One region of the Metabacillus indicus genome, then DNA from elsewhere that is predicted to be linked to it. Evidence: riboswitches for the same ligand, from Rfam matches in the RefSeq annotation. Region 1 holds a riboswitch; each other region holds the start of a gene.
The links. Region 1 has a riboswitch for cobalamin ahead of ACK1LH_RS10225 (cob(I)yrinic acid a,c-diamide adenosyltransferase). Riboswitches for the same ligand answer to the same signal wherever they lie in the genome.
Positions count from the first base shown of each region.

Region 2: linked by a shared signal. The riboswitch ahead of ACK1LH_RS13105 (DUF4430 domain-containing protein) and the one ahead of ACK1LH_RS10225 (cob(I)yrinic acid a,c-diamide adenosyltransferase) in region 1 are both predicted to bind cobalamin.
Region 3: linked by a shared signal. The riboswitch ahead of metE (5-methyltetrahydropteroyltriglutamate--homocysteine S-methyltransferase) and the one ahead of ACK1LH_RS10225 (cob(I)yrinic acid a,c-diamide adenosyltransferase) in region 1 are both predicted to bind cobalamin.
Region 4: linked by a shared signal. The riboswitch ahead of ACK1LH_RS04055 (ribonucleoside-diphosphate reductase subunit alpha) and the one ahead of ACK1LH_RS10225 (cob(I)yrinic acid a,c-diamide adenosyltransferase) in region 1 are both predicted to bind cobalamin.

Region 1 is NZ_CP176757.1:2,039,194-2,043,286, reverse strand. Features, by position in the region: gene ACK1LH_RS10235 (M20 family metallo-hydrolase) at 1-1,051, shown strand, start outside; gene ACK1LH_RS10230 (diphthine--ammonia ligase) at 1,137-1,823, shown strand; cobalamin riboswitch at 1,869-2,053, shown strand; gene ACK1LH_RS10225 (cob(I)yrinic acid a,c-diamide adenosyltransferase) at 2,176-2,724, shown strand; gene ACK1LH_RS10220 (cobyric acid synthase) at 2,756-4,093, shown strand, end outside.
Region 2 is NZ_CP176757.1:2,575,333-2,579,425, reverse strand. Features, by position in the region: gene ACK1LH_RS13115 (response regulator transcription factor) at 1-296, shown strand, start outside; gene ACK1LH_RS13110 (ATP-binding protein) at 293-2,098, shown strand; cobalamin riboswitch at 2,176-2,361, shown strand; gene ACK1LH_RS13105 (DUF4430 domain-containing protein) at 2,510-2,923, shown strand; gene ACK1LH_RS13100 (ECF transporter S component) at 2,936-3,451, shown strand; gene ACK1LH_RS13095 (cob(I)yrinic acid a,c-diamide adenosyltransferase) at 3,532-4,093, shown strand, end outside.
Region 3 is NZ_CP176757.1:2,160,500-2,164,592, reverse strand. Features, by position in the region: gene ACK1LH_RS10845 (Cof-type HAD-IIB family hydrolase) at 1-83, shown strand, start outside; gene ACK1LH_RS10840 (sensor histidine kinase) at 147-1,394, opposite strand; gene ACK1LH_RS10835 (GNAT family N-acetyltransferase) at 1,514-2,293, shown strand; cobalamin riboswitch at 2,364-2,554, shown strand; gene metE (5-methyltetrahydropteroyltriglutamate--homocysteine S-methyltransferase) at 2,702-4,093, shown strand, end outside.
Region 4 is NZ_CP176757.1:791,937-796,029, forward strand. Features, by position in the region: gene ACK1LH_RS04055 (ribonucleoside-diphosphate reductase subunit alpha) at 1-1,755, opposite strand, end outside; cobalamin riboswitch at 1,940-2,124, opposite strand; gene dat (D-amino-acid transaminase) at 2,331-3,188, shown strand; gene nhaC (Na+/H+ antiporter NhaC) at 3,226-4,093, opposite strand, start outside.

The DNA of each region.
Region 1 (4,093 bases):
TGGCAGGCTTGAGGGAAAAAGAGCTGAAGCACCTGTCCTTATGCTCGGGTCCCATATTGATTCGCAGCCGTATGGCGGAAGATTTGATGGAGTCATCGGTGTTCTAGGGGCAATCGAAGCAGTTCAGACGCTGCAGGAGAATTCAGTTATACCAGATATGCCAATCGAAGTTGCTGCTTTTTGTGATGAAGAGGGAGCGCGATTTAATAAAGGATTATTTGGCGTCAGAGGGATTCTCGGCAAACTGGAAGAGGGAGAACTTGACCGGAAGGATAAAGATGGCATAACACGGCGGGATGCGCTGCTTTCGTTCGGATGTGATCCTGAGCGATTTAAGGAGTCAGAGTACTCTCCTGGAAGCATTTCAGCCTACCTTGAGCTGCACATTGAACAGGGACCGGTTCTGGAAGCGAAGGATGCACCAGTCGGGATTGTAACAGGCATTTCGGGACCGTTATGGCTGACAGTTGAGCTTGAAGGCTTTGCAGGCCACGCCGGTTCAGTGCCAATGCATATGAGACAGGATGCTTTAGTTGGAGCGGCCAAGGTCATAGTTGCCCTGAATGATCTCGCATCAGAAGATCCATCTGCACCTACAGTGGGGACCGTCGGGAGCCTGAAGGTTTTTCCTGATTCACGGAACATCATACCTGAAAAAGTGATGTTTACGGTAGATCTCAGGGATATTCAAATGGAAAGAAGAAATATCATAGAAAATCAGTTGAGAAAACGGCTGCATCTGATCTGCGAGGATCACGGACTGACATATACGGTTTCTGAAGACACAAACAGTGAACCGCGCTATTGCTCGGAGGACATTATGAATACTATGAGGGCAGCGAGCAAGGAGATTGGTCTGGATGCGCCTGAACTGATGAGCGGACCTTTTCATGATGCACTCGCGATGTCTTATGAATGTGATTACGGGATGATTTTTGTCCGCTGCAAAGACGGCATCAGCCATAATCCAAAGGAGTTTTCAACGATGGAAGATATATCGCTTGGAACAGAGCTGCTGTACAGGACAGCCTTAAAATTGGCAGTGAAATAAACAAAGCTGTCTATTTTTCTTTTTGACTAAACATTCTGAACCCATCATAATCAAGGCTATACTCTTGATGGGATGGTGGAAGTGAATGAAAAAGAAAACAGCTGTATCCTGGAGCGGAGGGAAAGACGGATGCATGGCCCTTCATAAACTTGCAGCCGAGGGGCATGAAATCGCATGCCTTATAACGACGGTTCCGGCTGAAACAGGAAGAACATTCGGGCACGGAGAGAAAATAGATGCAATCAAACAGCAAAGTCTAGCGCTTGAAATACCTGTGCATTTCATCTCATGCACCTACGAAAGCTATACGGATCACTTTATCGGTGCGCTGAAAGAGTTGAAGGAACAATACGGCCTGACAAGTATTGCTTTCGGCGATCTGTATTTGGACGAGCACCGGGAGTGGGGCGAAAAAGCTTCTGCAGCAGCGGGCCTTGAACCGCTTTACCCTTTATGGATGAAAAAAGAGAACGCCATATATGCCCTTCAGCAATTTGCCGAAAGCGGATATAAAGCTGCTGTGATTAGAGTAAGGGATGACAAACTTGATCCGTCCTGGCTCGGAATGGAGGTTAATCAGCGATTTATTGACCGCGCCTTAAAAACAGAAATATGCCCTATGGGCGAGGCTGGTGAATACCATACATTCGTCTATGACGGGCCGCTGTTCACAAAGAAAATCGAGGTTACATTCGGGAACGTTCTTCAACTGGAAACGACAAAAAGACTGGAGCTTGAGAAAGCCGTTTTAAGAGAAAAAACAACAACATGAAAAAATCTTGATGACTTTTCCAGTTTTATAGATTACAATGAACAAAAAATATGATTCTTTTAAAGTGCCTGAATACTCAGGATAATAGGGAAGCCGGTGGAAATCCGGCGCAGCCCCCGCTACTGTAAGCGCAGATTGAACTGAATCGCCACTGACTCTAATGTCGGGAAGGCTCAAGTATCAAGATGAAGCGCAAAGCCAGGAGACCTGCTTTAATTGATTTTTGCTTGTTTTTCGGTGGGAAGAACGAGTCAGGAACCCTTGTATGCGTTAGTTCACTATGCTTATTTAGGCCTTGACTGTCTTCAGTCAGGGCCTTTTTATATTGGCAAAAAAGATGGGAGATGGATGTATGGCGATTAAAAACGAAAAAGGAAGAGTACTGGTCTATACAGGCAATGGAAAAGGAAAAACGACAGCAGCAATCGGTCTTGCCGTGCGGGCTGCAGGAAGACAAATGAACGTGTCCATTCTGCAATTTATTAAATCTCCTGAGCGGACTTATGGTGAGAGAGCAATACTGAATGCTCTGCCCGGAGTCAGTATTCAGCAGCTCGGGGCCGGATTTACCTGGACCAAAACACCCGAGATTCACCGGGAAGCTTTAAAAATGGCTTGGATAAAAGCAAAAGAAACCATTCTAAGCGGGGACTCTCATGTTGTCATTCTGGACGAAATCAATAATGCCCTTGCCATTCAGACTTTTCCTGTGGACGATGTTCTTCCTCTTGAAGACGTCATTTGGACCATTCAAAACCGTCCCCCTCATGTCCACCTTGTCCTGACAGGCAGAAACGCCAAAAAGGAAATCAGGGAAATCGCTGATCTCGTCTCTGTGATCGACGTTGAAAAGCATTATTACGATGAAGGTGTCGACGCAATTTATGGAATTGAATATTAAAAGAAATGAGAAGAAAAAGGCGCTTCGACTCATGATTCAGGGGACACATTCCGATGCGGGCAAAAGCATTCTGACAACCGCACTGTGCAGGATTTTCATGCAGGACGGGTATAAAACGGCTCCCTTTAAGTCACAGAACATGTCACTGAATTCATACATAACAAAAGACGGGAAAGAAATCGGCAGAGCACAGGGAATTCAGGCAGAAGCAGCAGGAACAGAAGCTGACACGGATATGAATCCGATTTTAATAAAACCTTCAGGTGAAATGGAATCACAGGTTGTTTTTCACGGCAGACCGTATGCTGTCATGAACGCCTCAGCCTACCGGGAAGACTTTTTCACCCTTGGTCTTAACGCGATTAAAGAATCTCTGCACAACCTAACAAGCAACTATGACGCGGTCGTAATTGAAGGGGCAGGGTCTCCTGCTGAAGTCAATTTAAATGACAGGGAGCTCGTCAACATGCGCGTTGCAGAGATTGCGGATGCCCCTGTTTTACTAGTTGGAGACATCGATAGAGGAGGGGTATTTGCAAGTCTTGTCGGAACGCTCCAGCTTCTTGCGGAAAAAGACCGCAAACGGGTTGCCGGAGTTGTTATCAATAAATTCAGGGGAGATCTTGCCCTTCTTAAACCGGGGCTCCAATGGTTTGAGGAGTACACAGGAATACCCGTTGTTGGTGTTCTCCCGTTTATACCGGACCTTGAAATTGATGGCGAAGACTCTCTCGTCCTCAATCAGTACTCCCAAGGCACAAATCTTGAGGGAGATTTGGATGTTGCAGTTCTTGCCTACCCAAGACTGTCTAATTTTACAGATATCGATCCTCTTAGACTGGAGCCTGATGTGAATATCCGCTTTGTCAGAAAAGCCTCTGCATTTGGCCGGCCTGATCTTATTGTCCTGCCAGGCAGTAAAAACACAGCTGAAGACCTTCATTTTTTAAAAGAGACCGGACTTTTTGACAAAGTGCTGTCTGCTTATAAAAATGGAACCCATATCATCGGGATATGCGGCGGGTATCAAATGATGGGAGAAAAACTGTCTGATCCAGTAGGCGTCGAATCCGGCATTATAGAACAGGACGGGCTTGCCATTTTCCCTGTGTCAACTGTCCTGTATGCGGATAAGAAAACCATTCGGACGGAAGGACCTTGTGCCGTCTCAGGATATGAAGACCTTACTCTTTCAGGTTACGAGATTCACATGGGACAAACTTTGCTGTCTGATGCTCCTTCACCATTTTCAATCCAGAAAGGGACCGGTGAAGGGTACACAAAAGGTCACGCAATGGGAACTTATTTGCACGATGTGTTTCACAACGACGCATTCAGATGGCGCTTTTTGAACAGGCTCCGGAGCAAA
Region 2 (4,093 bases), 540 kb from region 1:
CGCATCTTTCCATTGACCATGATGCCCACCGCGTTCTTGCTGATGGAAAAGAAGTCAGCTTAACGCCGAAAGAATATGAGCTTCTTTACTTTTTGGCGAAAACGCCTGATAAAGTGTATGACCGTGAGAAGCTTTTGAAAGAAGTATGGCAGTATGAGTTTTTCGGAGACTTGAGAACGGTTGATACACATGTTAAGCGTCTTAGAGAGAAACTCAGCAAAGTTTCACCCGATGCTGCCTCGATGATTGTGACGGTCTGGGGTGTCGGCTACAAGTTTGAGGCAGGCAGTGAATGATGTTTTGGAAAAGCGTAGTCGGTAAACTCTGGTTTACCATCCTGCTTCTCGTATCATTCGTCTTATTTGTCTTGACCGTTTTGCTGCTTCAATTTATTGAAAGCTTTCATGTGGATGAAGCCGAGAACGAACTGACGCAGCTGGCCAACAAAGTGTCTGTTATTTTGGAAAACCATGAAGACCAGGAGCTTGCAAGATCCATCACCTGGGAGCTTGCGGATGAACTGACAAGCATTGTGATAGCCGAAAACGAAAATGAATACTGGTTTTCACCAAAAAAGTATGAAAACACGCCAACCTTCAGCATGGAGGATATCCGCGCTGACAGAGAGCTGTCAAAGGTGTTTCAGGATCAGAAAAATGTAAGCAAGCTCACGCGGCTGCCTGAAGAACAGCAAAAAAACTCCGGAAACAAGGAGGAAGTGCTTGTAGTCGGTGTTCCCTATAAAACAAGTGACGGCAAGGACGGAGCCGTTTTTATGTCACAGTCCCTGCAGGCCGTCCAAAAGACAACCGAGCACACGACAAAATACATTCTTCTTGCGGCAGGTATAGCCATCATTCTGACAACGGTTTTTGCCTTTTTCCTGTCTACTAGAATTACCTATCCATTGAGAAAAATGAGAGAGGCGACACAAGAGCTGACACGCGGCAATTTTGATACAAAAGTTCCTATTTTGAGCCACGATGAAATAGGGGAGCTCGCCATTGCGTTCAATCAGATGGGCAGACAGCTGAAGTTTAACATCAACGCTCTCAATCAGGAGAAAGAGCACTTAACGAGCATTTTAAGCAGTATGGCAGACGGGGTTATCACGCTTAATATTGATGGAACGATTCTCGTGACCAATCCTCCTGCAGAACGCTTCCTGCAGTCATGGTACTATGAACAGAAAATGCAGATTAATGAAGGGGAAGAAATTCCGCCGGAAGCAAAGGAATTGTTCCAGCGGGTAGTCAACACAGAAAGAGAGCATATCGTTGAAGTAACCCTTCAGGGAAGAAGCTGGGTGCTTGTCATGAGCCCGCTTTACAATCAGTCGTACGTCCGGGGGGCTGTTGCCGTGCTTCGGGACATGACAGAAGAGCGCAGGCTTGATAAATTGCGCAAAGACTTTATCGCAAACGTCAGCCATGAACTGAGAACGCCGATTGCCATGCTCCAGGGGTATTCTGAAGCTATTGTGGATGATATTGCAAGCTCGGATGAAGAGAAAAAAGAGATTGCACAGGTTATCTACGATGAATCGCTCAGAATGGGAAGGCTTGTCAATGATCTGCTCGATCTTGCCCGGATGGAAGCGGGTCATATCACCCTTAATCTCGAGAGCATTTCCATTCATGAATTTATTGAAAAAATAAACCGGAAGTTCCAGGGACTTGCAAGAGAAAAAGACATTACGCTCACCTCCAGCATTACACTTGACGAACCTGAATTTGTTTTGGATCCGGATAAAATTGAACAGGTTCTGACGAATCTCGTGGATAACGCTATCAGGCATACACTTGAGGGCGGTACAGTCGAAATGGCTGTGCAGTCTGCTGCCGGCGGTATTAAAGTTGATGTGAAGGATACGGGCACAGGAATTGTCGAAGAAGACCTTCCGTTTGTTTTTGAGCGTTTTTACAAAGCAGATAAGGCGAGGACGAGAGGCCGCTCCGGAACTGGCCTTGGTCTTGCGATTGCCAAGAACATTGTCGATGCCCATTCAGGATCGATTAATGTGCACAGCAAAGTAAATGAAGGAACAACATTCAGTTTCTTTCTGCCTCGAAAAACCGTTTATCCTGATAGAATCTGACGAATATTCTTGTTTCATACGAAACACCTGTTGATGCCGCATGTCGTTTTAGGTACAATAAAAGCTGGATATAAAAGTGAATACGAAAAGAAACTGGTGCAAACTTTGCTTAATAGGGAATCAGGTGAAATGCCTGGACTGTCCCCGCAACTGTAAGTGCAGACAATACCTGCTTTTAGACCACTGTCAGAATTCAGACGGGAAGGTGCAGGCTTGAGGATGAAGCACGAGTCAGTAGACCTGCCGGGATCTTTCGAACGTTACTATTCTTCGGGGATTTGAGCATAGAAACGGCACAGGTATGGCATGAGTGCCTGCAGTTTCTTCTATGCCGTTTTAAAAGCCCATCTTCTATAAGATGGGCTTTTTGCTTTTCCAATACATACACAACAACAAGAGGAGAGATGGAACATGAACAAATTTTACAGTTTTCTCGCAATCATTCTTCTGACACTGATGAGTGCCTGCGGAAATGCGGCAGAGCAGCCTAAAACGGAAGAAACAAAACCTGCTGCTGAGAGCAAAGAGCAGGCTGAAGAGCTGAAAGCATCTGTCACGCTGACAAAAAATGAAATGGCAGAGAAAGTAGACGCTAAAGAAATTGCATTTGAAGAAGGACAAAACTTGATGGATGCCATGAAGGAGAACTTTGAAATTGAAGAGTCCGGAGGTTTTATCAACGGAATTGAAGGCATCCAGGCGAGCGAAGCGGACAAAACATACTGGCATTTAATCGTTAACGGGGAAGATGCCATGACAGGAGCTAATGACATTAAACTGAAAGACGGCGATAAAATTGAATTTGATCTGCGGAATTATGAGTAAGCGTGAGAAACAATGACAACAAGAAGAATCAGTCTTCTGTCTCTGCTTATAGCCTTGTCCGTTGTCGGCAGACTTTCCTTTCAATTTGTTCCGAACATACAGCCGATGACAGCCATCATCCTCATCACGGCGATTCTGCTCGGACCGGTTAATGGAATGATTGTCGCAGTGCTAGGCTGTTTCCTGAGCAACCTGCTGCTTGGCATGGGAACGTGGACAATCTGGCAGATGCTTGCATGGGGGATTCTGGCTCTCGTATTCGGCCTGCTTGGAAAAGCGGTTAAAAGAAACAGGCTGCTCATTTTTAGCCCGGCAGCTGTTCTTGCGGGATATCTTTTTGGATTCATCGTTTCTCTGAATATGTTTGTCCTGACAGATAACGGACTTGCCTACTATCTTGCAGGAATCCCGTTTGATACGATGCATGCAGCAGGAAACGGCATTTTCTTTCTTGTGCTGTACCCGGTTATGCAAAAAACGTTTCAGTATTATCTGTGTAAAAACGATTATGGCGTTACACTTCAATAAAATAATGGCAGAATAAGAGAGAGACTTTCTTTTTAGCTTAGGCAAGACAGTCTGAGAACAAAGGACAGGAGCTGCTGAATATGAATTTGTATACTAGAACCGGCGATAAAGGGAAAACAAGCATTATCGGGGGCCGTGTCGATAAGGATGACCTGAGGGTAGAAGCCTACGGAACAATCGATGAGGTAAACTCTTTTACCGGTCTTGCCATGACATGGATGAACGATGAAACTCTGAAAGACATGAAGCAGGAATTTGAAAAAATCCAGCATGAACTTTTTGACTGCGGAAGCGATCTTGCTGTCATCCACGGCAAGCAAAAGTATCCCTATAAAACAACACCTGACATGATTGAGTTTCTTGAAACGCGAATTGATGCGTACACAGCAGAAGCCCCTCCGCTCGAGCGGTTCATTCTACCTGGGGGAACAGAGGCGGCCGCTGCCATCCATGTGGCAAGGACCGTAGCAAGAAGAGCGGAGCGCTGTATTGTTTCGCTCAAAAAAGAAACGGAAATCAATGAGCATGTTTTAACGTATATGAACAGACTTTCCGATTTTTTCTTTGCGGCAGCGAGAGCGGCAAATGCCAGACTCGGTTCAAAAGATGTGGAGTATGAAAGAAGTGCCATCGTATTTACGA
Region 3 (4,093 bases), 120 kb from region 1:
GTTCAGATATCACCCTCACGAATGATCAGGATGGAGTAGAGCTTGCGATTAAGCGATTAATGGATGCAAAGCAGACAGTATAATCAAAAGGCCGGTCACCCAAGCGGGAGGCCGGCCTTACGCTTGCAACTCAATGTCAGAACGACTTACTTTACATGAAGGGGCAGAAAAATCCGGAAAACAGTGCCCTGACCAGGTGCGCTGTTTACATAAATATGCCCGTTCATCGAATGGATAATGCTGTAGGTGACCATCATCCCAAGTCCAGTACCGTTTGATTTCGTAGAAAAATATGGCTCTCCAAGCCGCAGCACCTGATCCTCCGTCATGCCTTTTCCAAAATCAGAAATAGTGATCTTTACATATGTATCTTCTTTTTCAGCAGAAAGCTGGATCAGGCCACCGGCATGATAGGACTCTATGCCATTTTTTAAAATATTGATGATGGATTGCTTGAATTTAAGCGAATCACCAAGCACAAAGAGCTCTTCCTCGCAGAAATCCTCTTTAAACTGGACATTTTCCATTTGGGCGAGCGGTGTCAGAACGTTCATGCAGTTTTTCAGCTCGCTGTGTATGGAAATCGGATTTTGATGTTCAGCCTCTGGTCTCGCAAAGGTTAAGTAATCTTTAATGATATTCGTAGCGCGGTCCAATTCATCTAATGAGATTTTGATATATTCGTCCCGTTTCTCCCTGCTTATTTCATCATCTCTGAGCAGCTGAAGAAAACCTTTTGTTGTTGTCAGGGGATTGCGCACTTCATGTGAAATACTTGCTGCAAGATGGCTGACAACTTCAAGCTTTTCCGCTTTTATAACCCTTTTCAGCAAATAAAAATTTTGAATGATTGTTTCAAACAAAATCGTGCCGATGACCGCTGCAAAAATGTGAAAGATAATCAGCTCCAAATAATGCGATGGATGAAAAGCCGTTTTATACATCATTTCAATCTGGATAATCGATAACAGCAGAGAACCCAGAACAAATGCAGTCACAAGAGAGAGCTTCATTCTCAGCCTGCTTTTCAAATAATACGAAGACAGCATCGGGACAAACAAAACGAGTATTCCTGCCATGACAATTGTCGGATAAATGCCGCTGCCGCCAATAAGCACCCTTGTTCCGACTGTGACGATAAATAAAAAGATTCCAAGCGGATATCCTCCGTACAAAAGCCCCATAACATATGGAATCCGTCTGAAATCAAAGAAAAACTCTCCATCAATCATAAAGGGATACAGCATGCTGAAGACAATGGCAAGCGCAGGAAGAAGGGCAAACAGCCATTTGTTCATTTTTTTGTTCGTTTCTTTTCTCATATACAATAACTGGATGATGAGAAGCGGTGACAAAACGAGCAATAAATTCAACAGTACATCCTTCATTTCCATGGGCACACACCTAATTCTCCAAATAGTGAAATTTCTTCTCTATTAAAATATATATCAAATGGACGGAGAATGTTAGAATATTCTATAGACTGGCCAAAATTTTTCCCGGGAGATGCGAAATGGCGATAAAATTGCTTAAACAAGATCAATATCCTCAGGCAGTCGCTTTTTTAGATAAAAACCATGATGTAAACGCTTTGATTGCAGAAGACCTGAAAGATGAACAGGTCAGGGTTTTCGGTCAGTATCAAGATGCTGAATTGACGGCTTTGCTTATCAATTATCCTGATAAAATGTATTGCTGCAGTTCTGTAATGCCTGCTGATGTAGAGGCTTTTATTCCTGTCATTCAGGAAACAGGCATCAGGAGAATTTTCGGGAAACAGGAGCTTATTGAGTCAATTAAAAGGATTGTGAAAACCGAGATTGAAAGTGACTCAGTCATGATGAAATACGATAATAGAGCAGCCGGCAGCATATCCGGCGAAGTCTGCAAAATCACAAGTCTTGAGGATTGCCGCAGGCTTTACCGCTTATTTATTCAAGTAGAAGAATATAAAATGGCTGGTCCGAGTGAAGAAATTTTTGCGGATGAACAGTATGAAAGCATCCTCTCCGGAAAACTCAGTGTCTATTACTTTGAGGAAAACGGCACGATGGCAGCAACTGCAGGAATTTATACAGATCACGAGAAGACTGCTGTTATTGCCGGCGTTGCAACTCCTCCCAAATACAGAAGAAAAGGATATGCCTCAAAAGTCATTGCGAGAATATGCAGGGATTATGGAGATGAAAAAGAACTCTATTTATTCTACAACAATCCAGATGCAGGAGAACTGTATAAAAAGCTTGGATTTTATGAGGCTGCCAAATGGAAAGTAATCGGAATTTCTTTCTGAATAATAAGAAATGTCTTGCAAGATTGAAAAACATCAGCTATTGTTAAAAACAATCACAAAAATATTCATAATATGTTGACAAGCGATGGGTGCTGACGCTATACGCGGAAGCTTAAAAGGGAAGCCGGTGAAAATCCGGTGCGGTCGCGCCACTGTAATGGGGAGCATTCTGCACGAAGCCACTGTTCTGCAATGGAATGGGAAGGCAGCAGCATGCAACGAACCAGAGCCAGGAGACCTGCCTGTCGTATGCACTTTAAGCCTACGCGAAATAGGGAGGGTGATGCGGTATGTTGAAACCTTTGTTGTGTCTCAACTCTAGTTAGCTGTGTCCATTAAACTCTCTTTTAAAAAAGGAGAGTTTTTTCATGTTTAGAGCTGAGAAACTATGAAAACGGGGGAACCGCAATGAAAATGAGAAATTCAAACCTTGGATATCCGAGAATTGGAGAAAAAAGAGAATGGAAAAAGCTTCTTGAGGCGTTTTGGAGAGGAGATCTGACGGAGCGGGAGTTTCATTTGGATATGAAGAAAATCAGGCTCTCTCATTTGGTCAAACAGCGCGAGGCGGGGATTGACCTTGTCCCGGTAGGCGACTTCAGCTATTACGATCATGTACTTGATACGGCCGTTATGTTCGGACTGATTCCGGAAAGATTCAGGGACCAGGACCCGTCATCACTCCAAACGTATTTTTCGATTGCCAGGGGCAGCAAAGACATAGTAGCATCAGAAATGACAAAATGGTTCAATACAAACTACCATTATATTGTTCCTGAGCTTGACGGAACAGAACCCCGCCTTATCCATAACCGGTTGCTTGAGCTATTTAAAGAAGCAAAGGATGAGGCCGGGATTACGGGGAAACCGGTACTTGTCGGCCCGCTGACTCTAACAGCCCTTTCAAAAGGAGAAAAGAAAGAAGAAATTCTCGAAAAACTCGTCCCTTTATATGTTCAGGTTTTCAAGGAGCTTGAAGAAGAAGGTGCAGAGTGGATACAAATAGACGAGCCAATATTTGTTACATCTGCAGCGGATGCAGCCTTTATGAAAAAAACGAAAAAAATCTATGAAACAATCAAAAAAGGGTTAGGCAGCACAAAACTTCTTCTGCAAACTTACTTTGAATGTCCAGAGCAATATGAAGAGCTCATTCAGCTGCCTGTTGACGGCATAGGCCTTGATTTTGTTCATGACAGCGGCAAAACACTGGAGCATTTGAATGCATTCGGTTTTCCAAAGGACATGGTGCTTGCGGCAGGCGTCATCGACGGCCGCAATATTTGGAAGGCAGAGCTTCAGAAAACAGTCAAATTGGTAAACCGAATTCTGGAGAAGGTCGGAAGAGACCGGCTGATTCTTCAGCCTTCATGCAGCCTGATTCATGTGCCTGTAACTGCAGGGAGTGAAGGGAATTTACACCCTCTTGTTAAAAGCGCGCTGGCATTCGCGGATGAAAAGCTGCAAGAGATCACCCTGCTGACAAAATTTATGAATTTTGAAGAAGAGACTCTTTCAGCTTATGATCAGGGGATATCAGAACTTGCAGCTTCAGACTTAAGAAACCGGCATTCTGTACATGCTTCTTTTGATGAGTACAGCACTGACAGAGTTAGCGCAGCTCAAAGAAAAGAGGCTCAGCAAAGAAAATTCAGCCTTCCGGTGCTTCCGACTACAACAATCGGAAGTTTTCCGCAAACGAATGAAGTGCGTGCTGCAAGGCTGAAGTACAAAAAAGGAACTCTCTCGGATTCGGACTATTCTCAGTTTATTGAAGGAGAAATAAAAAAGTGGATTGAT
Region 4 (4,093 bases), 1.2 Mb from region 1:
TTTTTCTTCCGCAAGCCTCATGCTTGCCTGAATCGTGTAAAAGGCTATTTTTTCATAGAGTTCATCCGCATACTGAACGGCTTCTTCGTCTTCCCAGCGCAGACGCTTAAGAGCAAGAAGGTGGTGCCATCCAAAGGTTCCGAGGCCGACTGCCCGGTACTTTTGGTTTGTGAGCTTAGCCTGAAGAACGGGAATGTCATTTAAATCGATGACGTTATCGAGCATTCTGACCTGAACGTGGATCAGCCGCTCAAGCACATCATCTGACACAGCGCGGGCAAGGTTGATGGAAGAGAGGTTGCACACAACAAAATCTCCCGGTGTTTTAACAGTAATGATTTTGCCGTCTTCTGTATACTGTTCATCCATTGTTGTCGGGCTTTGGTTCTGAGTGATTTCTGTACAGAGATTGCTGCAGTAAACCATTCCTTTATGCGCATTGGGATTTTTCCGGTTCACTTCATCCCGGTAAAACATAAAGGGGGTCCCTGACTCAAGCTGGCTTTTCATAATGCCCTTCATAATGTCAATTGCAGGAACGGTAGTTTTTGAGAGTTCCGGATGATTGGCGCATTCCCAATATTTTTCGCGGAACGACCCTGCGCCTTTTTGCTCATCATAATAATCTTCCAAGGAGTAACCCATGACTTTCCGAACTTCATGAGGGTCGAACAAATGCCACTCTCCGCGGTTTTCAGCCTGTTCCATGAAAAGGTCCGGCAGGCAGACGCCGGTGAAGAGGTCATGTGTGCGTAAACGCTCATCCCCGTTGTTCAGCTTGGAATCAAGGAAGGAATAGATATCCTTGTGCCAGACGTCGAGGTAAACGGCGATCGCACCTTTTCTTTGCCCGAGCTGATCCACGCTTACCGCCGTATTGTTCAGCTGCTTCATCCACGGTATGACACCGGACGATACTCCTTTAAAGCCTTTAATATCACTCCCGCGGCTGCGGATTTTCCCGAGATAAACGCCGATGCCTCCGCCTGATTTTGAAAGATTGGCAATGTCTGTGTTGCTGTCGAAGATGCCCTGCAGACTGTCATCAACTGTATCAATAAAACAGCTGGACAGCTGTCCGACAGGCTTTCCTGCGTTTGACAAAGTCGGAGTCGCAACGGTCATATATAAATTGCTGAGTGCCCAGTACGCTTCTTTTACAAGCTGGAGGCGGTGTTCCGTTTTCTCCTTTGCCATCAGCGTCATGGCGATGACGAGATACCTCTCCTGGGGAAGCTCATAAACCGACTTGTCATAATCTCTCGCAAGATACCGGTCAGAGAGTGTCCGGAGCCCGATGTATGTAAAAAGCTTGTCTTTGTCATGGTCAATGACTTCTGAAAGCTGTTCAATTTCTTCTTCGGAATAAGAGTCAAGAAGGTGTCTGCTGTAGATGCCTTTTGCTGTAAGGGTTTTAATCAGCGACAGAAAGGTGCCGCCTCCTGATTCCCTGTTATATGCCGCTTCTTTATACAGCTTTTTTAGATAAATCCGGGCACAGAAAAAGGTCCATTCCGGCTGAAGCTCACTGATATTTGAAAGGCCTTCGAGAATGAGCAGGTTGGTCACCTGAGAGGCAGAACAGACAGTCCGGCCTTCCATGCTTTGAACAGCTCTTTCGGTGTATGTATGGAGGTCAAGCTCTTTAAAATCTTTTCCGGTTTCAGAAATAAAGTCAGTCAGCCGCTGCGGTGAGAACGGGGCTTTTTCGTTTGTCAGTTCGTTTACGATGACAGTGGTTATTTTGGTTGCCATAAGACATCCTCCTCATTTATAGTTCGGATTTCCGTATAACGGTCATTGATCTTTCAGGAAAAAAACTGCGGAAAATCAAAAAAACCGCCCATGAGAACATGAGCGGATCAAACGATAGAATAAGAGGGTGCACGCATCCCTGTTACTGGCCATCGTTTCATCTCCTCAGTCCCCGAAGAATTCGAAACTTCTGCAAATCTAAGGCAGGTCTCCTGACTTGTGATCACTCTGCGCTGAGTCCTTCCCATACATTTCTCTCGTACAGTGGTATTCCCAGTTCGTCACACTTACAGTTGCGGGGACAGTTCCGGATTTGCACCGGATTCCCTTTTAAGCCAACATGTTGGCACCTTGATTCGCTGATTATTTCAATATGTGGTATGTAGTTTTAGTAGTAAAATCAATATGTTGTGTTGTTTGATATTCTCATCATAAATGACATGGGTTATAATTTCAACTGAAATCTATGAAAATGTCGAAAGAAAAATAGAAAACCATTTTACAGTTCAGCGTGTTTCATCATACCATAGGTTAAAGGGAAGGTTACACTAAGTCTTATAAAAAGGAGATTTATCATGTACATACTTGTTAACGGCGAATATAAAAAGCGTGATGAAGTAGCGATTGATCTTGAAGACAGGGGCCATCAGTTCGGTGACGGGGTTTACGAGGTCATCAGGGTATATGATGGGGCATTTTTTGCGATGAAGGAGCATATGGAGCGGTTCATTCGAAGCGCAGAAGAAATCAAAATCGACCTTCCATATACGATAGGGGAGCTGACAGATCAGCTTGAAGAACTTCTCCGCCTGAATAAGACAGAAGACGGCGGTATCTATATGCAGGTTACAAGAGGAGCTGCCGCAAGAAAGCATCTGTTTCCTGGCAAGGGTACGGTTCCTGAATTAACGGCCTATCCAATTCCATGCTCAAAACCGGCAAAAGAGCAGGAGGTAGGGATTTCTCTCAGCCTGCTTGAAGACGTGCGCTGGCTCAGATGCGATATTAAAAGCCTGAATCTGCTGGGCAATGTCCTAGCAAAACAGGAGGCACATGACCGCGGGGATTATGAGGCGCTCCTTCACAGAAGCGGTATGATTACAGAGGGTTCTTCCTCCAATTTCTACGGGGTGAAAAACGGAAGTGTGTTTACTCATCCTGCGAATAACCTGATCCTGAATGGTGTTACGAGAATGAAAGTAGAAGAGCTTTGCAGACAGAACGGAATTGAGTTTCTGGAAGAAAGATTGAGCACTGAAGGTCTTGTCTCTCTTGATGAAGCATTTATCACATCTACGACCAGTGAAGTGATTCCTGTCATAAAGGTTGATGAAGGAAAGATTGGAGAAGGAATTCCAGGCCCGGTCACAAGAAAGCTTCAAAAGCTGTTTGATGAACTGATCGCAAAAGAAACGAAAGTGGTCGAGAAATAATAATAAAAATCCCGCCTGGTTTAGGCGGGATTTTCTGCTAGAGTGTATGTTTCCTGACAGGCAGGAATCCAAAAAGGACAGAAAACAATGGAGACAGGTAGAGAAAGAACGCAAATGGCAGGTACGCTATGACGTCCACACCGAGTGTCTGCGCGAAAAAGGCTCCGCTTACTCCCCAGGGAATAAGGGGATTGATCAGTGTTCCGGCATCTTCAAGGGATCTTGATAAATATTTCTTTTCAACGTTCAGTTTTTCATAGGCCGGTTTAAACGACTGACCGGGAATGAGTATGGACAAATACTGCTCTCCCGTTACGAGATTAACTCCGATTGAAGAAGAAATAGTTGCAAGGATCAGCTGCCCTTTGACTTTAATTCTCTCAATCAATCCGTTTAATAAAGTCTGGATCAGCTGCATTTTATCCATCAATCCGCCTAAAGCAAAGGCGATCATAATCAGCGAAATGGACCACATCATAGACTGAAGCCCGCCGCGGTTAAGCATTTGCTGGACGGTTTCCTGCTGAATATCAAACGCTGTTCCATTTTGCAGAACGGCTAAGAAACCGGAAAGATTTGTCCCGTCCTGAATGAGGAGACCTGTGATGCCGGCCGTTGCAATGCCTGCTGCAAGAGCAGGAATAACAGGAACCCGTGAGATGGCAAGTCCAATCACAATCAGAGGAGAGATCAAGGTCCATGGACTGATTGTGACGTGCTCTTTCATGACCGTCATAATTTCCTTAATGTTATCAAGTGTTGCTCCGTCAGCAGAAAGAGTTGTCCCCATATACCAGAAAAGTGCTGCTGTTATCGCATAAGCGGGAATCGTCGTTTTTGCCATATGGCGGATATGAGTAAAAATATTGACTTCAGCCACACCTGAGGCAAAATTCGTTGTATCT